Regions from separate parts of the Streptomyces sp. NPDC037100 genome, predicted to be linked through region 1. Evidence: riboswitches for the same ligand, from Rfam matches in the RefSeq annotation. Region 1 holds a riboswitch; the other holds the start of a gene.
What was found. A riboswitch is a leader RNA that binds a small molecule or an ion and turns the genes downstream of it on or off. The one in region 1 is predicted to bind thiamine pyrophosphate.

Region 1 (3,398 bases):
TCACTTTCGTCGCCCCCCGCGGAGCCAAGAAGCCGCCGCGGCATCTCGCCGATCTCACTCCTGCCGAGCGCAAGGAGGCCGTTGCCGCGGTCGGGGAGAAGCCGTTTCGTGCCAAGCAGCTCTCGCAGCACTACTTCGCGCGGTACGCGCACGATCCGGAGCAGTGGACCGACATCCCGGTCGGCGCCCGGGGGCGGCTCCAGGAAGCCCTGCTGCCCGAGCTGATGACCGTCGTGCGGCATCTGTCGACCGACCAGGGCACCACCCGCAAGACCCTGTGGCGGCTGTTCGACGGGACGCTCGTCGAGTCCGTGCTGATGCGCTACCCGGACCGGGTGACCATGTGCATCAGTTCGCAGGCCGGGTGCGGGATGAATTGCCCGTTCTGTGCTACCGGGCAGGCCGGGCTGGACCGGAATCTGTCCACCGCCGAGATCGTGCACCAGATCGTGGACGGCATGCGGGCCCTGAGGGACGGGGAGGTTCCCGGCGGCCCTGCGCGGCTCAGCAACATCGTCTTCATGGGCATGGGCGAGCCCCTCGCCAACTACAACCGGGTCATCGGCTCCATCCGGCGGCTCACCGACCCCGAGCCCGACGGCGTGGGGCTCTCGCAGCGCGGTATCACCGTCTCCACCGTCGGCCTCGTCCCCGCCATCCACCGGTTCTCCGACGAGGGCTTCAAGTGCCGCCTCGCCATCTCGCTGCACGCGCCCGACGACGAACTGCGCGACACCCTCGTGCCCGTGAACACGCGCTGGAAGGTCCGCGAGGTGCTGGACGCCGGCTTCGAGTACAGCGCCAAGTCCGGGCGCCGGCTGTCCATCGAGTACGCGCTGATCCGGGACATCAACGACCAGGCGTGGCGGGGTGACCGGCTCGGGCGGCTGCTCAAGGGCAAGCCCGTGCACGTGAACCTGATCCCGCTGAACCCGACGCCCGGGTCGAAGTGGACCGCCTCGCGGCCCGAGGACGAGAAGGCCTTCGTGGAGGCCATCGCGGCCCATGGTGTGCCGGTGACGATCCGGGACACCCGTGGTCAGGAGATCGACGGGGCGTGTGGTCAGCTCGCGGCCACCGAACGGTAGTCTGACCGCCGTAAGAACATCTGCATATTCCGACAGGGGAGCGCCACAGCGCTGAGAGTGCGGCACAGGGCCGCAGACCCTCCGAACCTGGCCCAGGTCATTCTGGGTAGGGAGATCGGTCATCACTCGAGCTGTTGCGCCCCGCCCGGGACCACGGAAGTCCCGGGCGGGGCCGCGTCTTCTCCTGGTCACTCCAGGAGGAATCCAGTGGGTAACAACATCAAGCGGCTGACGGCGGCGGTCGTCGGGCTCGGCATGGCCGGCACGCTCGCCGCGTGCGGGGAGTCGTCCGGCGGCGGGCAGGGGTCCGGCGACTCCAAGACCGTGACGCTGGTCAGCCACGACTCGTGGGCCGCGTCCGAGGACGTCATCGCGGCCTTCGAGAAGCAGTCCGGCTACAAGGTCAGGGTCCTCAAGGACGGCGACGCCGGGCAGGCCGTGAACAAGGCCATCCTGACCAAGGACAACCCGCAGGGCGACGTCTTCTTCGGCGTCGACAACACGCTGCTCTCGCGGGCGCTCGACAACGGGCTGTTCCAGTCGTACGAGCCGAAGGGCTCCGACACGATCAAGGCCGAGTACCGCGTCGACCAGGACCAGCACCGGGTCACGCCCATCGACACCGGCGACATCTGCGTCAACTACGACAAGAAGTACTTCGCCGACCACGAGCTGGAGCCGCCGAAGAGCTTCGACGACCTGGTCAAGCCCCAGTACAAGAACCTGCTGGTGACCGAGAACGCCTCCGCCTCCTCGCCCGGTCTCGGTTTCCTGCTCGGCACCGCCGCGAAGTACGGCGATGACGGCTGGGAGGGCTACTGGAAGAAGCTCAAGGCCAACGGCGTGAAGGTCGTCGACGGCTGGGAGCAGGCCTACAACGAGGAGTTCTCCGGCTCCAGCAGCGGCAAGAAGGCCAAGGGCGACCGGCCGCTCGTCGTGTCGTACGCCTCCTCGCCGCCCGCGGAGGTGCTGTACGCCAAGCCGAAGCCCACCGCCGCCCCGACCGGGGTCGCCGAGGGCACCTGCTTCCGGCAGGTCGAGTACGCCGGGCTGCTCAGCAACGCGAAGAACACCAAGGGCGGCAAGGCCTTCCTCGAATTCCTCGTCAGCAAGCCGTTCCAGGACGACATGCCGCTCAACATGTTCGTCTACCCGGTGCGCGAGGGCGCCCAGGTGCCGCCGGAGTTCGTGAAGTACGGGCCGCAGGCGAAGGACCCGGAGACCATGGACCCGGCGAAGATCGCCGACCACCGTGACCAGTGGGTCAAGTCGTGGACCTCACTCGTACTGAAGTAGCCGCCCGGACGCGGGGCGCGGCGGCGCGGTTCGGTCTGCTGGCCGCGCCCGTCGCGTTCTTCGCGGTCTTCTTCGCCTACCCCGTCGCCGCGATCGTCGCGCGCGGCCTCAAGACCGACGGGACCTGGCACCTCGGACGGATCGGGGAGGTGCTGGCGCAGTCCGACGTCCGGCACGTGCTGTGGTTCACCACCTGGCAGGCAGTGGTCTCCACCGCGCTCACGTTGCTCGTCGCTCTTCCCGGCGCGTACGTCTTCGCCCGCTTCGACTTCCCGGGCAAGCAGGTCCTGCGGGCGGTCGTGACCGTGCCGTTCGTGCTGCCGACGGTCGTCGTCGGTACGGCGTTCCTGGCGCTCGTCGGGCGGGGCGGGCTGCTCGACGAGCTGTGGGGCGTACGGCTGGACACCACCGTGTGGGCGATCCTGCTCGCGCACGTCTTCTTCAACTACGCGGTCGTCGTCAGGACCGTCGGCGGGCTCTGGGCGCAGCTCGACCCGCGGCAGGAAGAGGCCGCGCGCATGCTCGGGGCGTCGCCGTCGAAGGCCTGGCGGCAGGTCACGCTGCCCGCGCTCGCCCCGGCCGTGGCCGCCGCCGCGCTGATGGTCTTCCTGTTCACCTTCACCTCCTTCGGGGTGGTGCAGGTCCTCGGCGGGCCCACCTTCTCCACTCTGGAGGTGGAGATCTACCGGCAGACCTCGGAGATCTTCGACCTGTCCACGGCGGCCGTGCTGACCCTCATCCAGTTCGTCGCGGTGGGCGCGATCCTCGCGGTCCACGCCTGGACCGTGCGGCGGCGGGAGACCACGCTGCGGCTGGTGGACGCCGCGGTGACCGCCCGCCGGCCGCGCGGCGCGGGGGAGTGGGCGCTGCTCGGCGGAGTGCTCGTCACCGTCGCCGTCCTGCTCGTGCTGCCGCTCGCCGTGCTGGTGCAGCGGTCCCTGGGCGCGCCGGACTTCGGCTACTACCGGGCGCTGACCAGCGGAGACAGCGGAGTGTTCCTGGTCCCGCCGATCG
Region 2 (3,398 bases), on a different contig from region 1:
CCCGAGGGGAAGGAGGCGCAGTCGCCGACCGCGTACACATCCGGCTCGGTCGTGCGCAGATGCTCGTCGGCCACGATCTCGCCGTGGGGGCCCAGCTCGATCGGGGAAGCGGCCAGCCAGGCCGTCGCGGGGCGGGCGCCGATGCCGACGACGACCGCGCCCGCGGGCAGCCGCGAGCCGTCGTCGAGGACGACGACACCGGGTTCGACGCGCTCCACGCGCGCGTGCGTGCGCAGGACCGCGCCCGCGGCGGCGTACCAGCCGGCCATCGGGGCGGCGACCTCGGCGGGCAGCGCCCCGGCGAGCGGGCGTTCGGCGGCCTCGACGACGGTCACCGCGCAGCCCGCCTCGCGCGCGGCGGTGGCGAACTCCGCGCCGATCCAGCCCGCGCCGACGACCACGATGTCGTGCTGGCGGGCCAGCACCGGCCGCAGCCGCTCGGCGTCGTCCAGGGTGCGCAGCAGATGCACACCGGGCACGCCCTCGGTGCCGGGCAGCCGGACGGGTTCCGCGCCGGTCGCGACGACGAGGACGTCGTACGGCACGGGTCCGTCCTCGGTGTCCAGCTCGTGGTCGGCGGGGCGCAGGCCCAGCACCTCGCAGCCGAGCCGCAGTTCGATGCCGAGAGCCTCGAAGTCGACGTCGAAGGCGGAGCCCTCGGACTTGCCGAGCAGAACGGCCTTGGACAGCGGGGGCCGGTCGTAGGGCTGGTGGGGCTCGGCGCCGATGAGGATCACGTCACCGGTGAAGCCCTGCTCGCGCAGGGCGACGGCGGTCTGCACCCCGGCCATGCCCGCACCCGCCACGACGACGCGCCGCGGCGCGGACGGACCTGGTTCCTGCGTCTGCTCGCTCACCTGATCACCATAGACACCTGACGTTCTGTCAGTCAGTGCTCATGCGCCGTGACCTGCTCCACAACGCTCGTGCCGTTGCCCCGCTGGGACTCCCACTCCCAGGTCTCCTCCAGCCGCACCCGCCCGTCGGGCAGCTCCACGACCGCCGATACGCAGTGCCCCGAGGAGGTGGTCCCGTCCCGCTTGAGCTGGACGTACCGGAAGTCCAGCCGGTCACCTTCCCGGGTACCCACGAGGTGCCCGCGTACGACGTCGCCGCCCGTGTACTCGGCCCAGATCTCGCCCTCCCGCTCGTGGTACGTGAACCGGGTGCGGGTGCCCACCTGGCCCGGTGCCTGGTCGGCGACCGGGGCGAGGACGAGACCGTCGAGGGATCGGGCCATGGGCTGAGGCTCCCTTACTGCGGGACAGGGCGTCGGGCTAGGGTGGCCAACGTAAAGCACTCGCGGGAGCCCGGACGCACCGGGCTGAGAGGGAGGCTGGCGGCCTCCGACCGTACGAACCTGATCCGGGTCATGCCGGCGAAGGGAGGGGCTGGACGCCCATGACGCCTACGTCCACATCGTCAGACGTCCTGGTCATCGGGGGCGGGATCATCGGCCTGGTCACGGCCTGGCGGGCCGCGCAACGGGGCCTCACCACGGCCGTCGTGGACCCCGAGCCGGGCGGCGGAGCCGCGCAGGTGGCCGCCGGCATGCTGGCCGCCGTCACGGAACTGCACTACGGCGAGCAGACCCTGCTCGGCCTGAACCTCGCCTCCGCCAGGCGCTACCCGGACTTCGCCGCCGAGCTCACCGAGCTGACCGGCCGGGACCTCGGCTACCGCCGCTGCGGCACGCTCGCCGTGGCCCTGGACGCCGACGACCGGGCCCATCTGCGCGAACTGCACGCCCTGCAACAGCAGTCGGGGCTGGAGTCGCAGTGGCTGTCGGGGCGCGAGTGCCGGCGCCTGGAGCCGATGCTCGCGCCGGGCGTGCGCGGGGGGCTGCGGGTCGACGGTGATCACCAGATCGATCCCCGGCGGCTGGCCGGGGCGCTTCTCGCCGCGTGCGAGCGGGCGGGCGTGGTCTTCCACCGGGCGTGGGCGGAGCGGCTGACCGTCGTCCGGGACCGGGCCGCCGGTGCCGTTCTGGCGGACGGGACCGGGGCGGCCGCCGGGCAGGTGGTGCTCGCCGGGGGCAGTCTCAGCGGGCGGCTCGCCGGCGTCCCGGCGGACGTACTGCCTCCTGTGCGGCCCGTGAAGGGCCAGGTCCTGCGGCTGACCATGCCGCAGCGGCACGGGCCGTTCCTGAACCGGACCGTGCGCGCGGTCGTGCGCGGCAGCCACGTCTACCTGGTGCCGCGCGCGAGCGGCGAACTGGTCGTCGGGGCCACCAGCGAGGAGCTGGGCTGGGACACCACCGTGACCGCGGGCGGCGTGTACGAGCTGCTGCGGGACGCGCACGAGCTGGTCCCGGGCATCACCGAGCTGCCGCTCACCGAGACCAGGGCCGGGCTGCGGCCCGGCTCCCCCGACAACGCGCCGCTGCTCGGACCCACCGGTCTGGAGGGGCTGCTGCTGGCCACCGGGCACTACCGCAACGGCGTCCTGCTCACACCGGTGACCGGCGACGCCCTGGCGCACGTCCTGGCGACGGGCGAACTCCCCGAGGAGGCCCGTCCCTTCACCCCGAAACGCTTCAGCCCCGCCACCGCACTCACGGAGCAGCCCGCATGAACATCTCCGTCAACGGCGAGCCCCGGGACGTCGGGCCCGGCACGGCTCTGGACACCGTCGTGAGGTCGCTCACGGCCTCGCCCTCGGGCGTGGCCGCCGCCCTCAACGAAACCGTCGTCCCGCGCACCCAGTGGCCCTCCACGCCCCTGTCCGAGGGAGACCGCGTGGAAGTCCTCACCGCCGTCCAGGGAGGCTGACCATGGCCGACGATCCGTTCGTCCTCGGTGGTACGTCCTTCACGTCCCGTCTGATCATGGGCACGGGCGGGGCGCCCAGCCTCGACGTGCTGGAGCGGTCGCTGGTCGCGTCCGGGACGGAGCTGACGACCGTCGCGATGCGCCGGGTGAACGCCTCGGTGCACGGCTCGGTGCTGTCCGTCCTCGACAAGCTCGGCATCCGGGTGCTGCCGAACACGGCGGGCTGCTTCACGGCCGGCGAGGCCGTCCTCACGGCCCGCCTGGCACGCGAGGCCCTCGGCACGGACCTGATCAAGCTGGAGGTCATCGCCGACGAGCGCACGCTGCTGCCGGACCCGGTCGAGACGCTGGAGGCGGCCGAGACCCTGGTCGACGACGGGTTCACGGTGCTGCCGTACACCAACGACGATCCGGTGCTCGCGCGGAAGCTGGAGGACGTGGGCTGTGCGGCGATCATGCCGCTCGGCTCGCCGATCGGCTCCGGGCTCGGCATCCGCAACCCGCACAACTTCCAGCTGATCGTCGAGCACGCGCGCGTGCCGGTGATCCTGGACGCGGGCGCGGGGACGGCGTCGGACGCCGCGCTGGCGATGGAGCTGGGGTGTGCGGGCGTGATGCTCGCCTCGG

Region 2: another riboswitch for thiamine pyrophosphate. It lies ahead of thiO (glycine oxidase ThiO); the one in region 1 lies ahead of ACZ7EG_RS29320 (thiamine ABC transporter substrate-binding protein).

Annotation. Positions count from the first base shown of each region.
Region 1 is NZ_JBVJSX010000010.1:144,674-148,071, reverse strand. It holds gene rlmN (dual-specificity RNA methyltransferase RlmN) at 1-1,088, shown strand, start outside; TPP riboswitch at 1,113-1,219, shown strand; gene ACZ7EG_RS29320 (thiamine ABC transporter substrate-binding protein) at 1,344-2,384, shown strand; gene ACZ7EG_RS29315 (ABC transporter permease) at 2,423-3,398, shown strand, end outside.
Region 2 is NZ_JBVJSX010000007.1:43,328-46,725, reverse strand. It holds gene ACZ7EG_RS23250 (NAD(P)/FAD-dependent oxidoreductase) at 1-857, opposite strand, end outside; gene ACZ7EG_RS23245 (avidin-fold protein) at 890-1,240, opposite strand; TPP riboswitch at 1,293-1,404, shown strand; gene thiO (glycine oxidase ThiO) at 1,402-2,574, shown strand; gene thiS (sulfur carrier protein ThiS) at 2,571-2,771, shown strand; gene ACZ7EG_RS23230 (thiazole synthase) at 2,774-3,398, shown strand, end outside.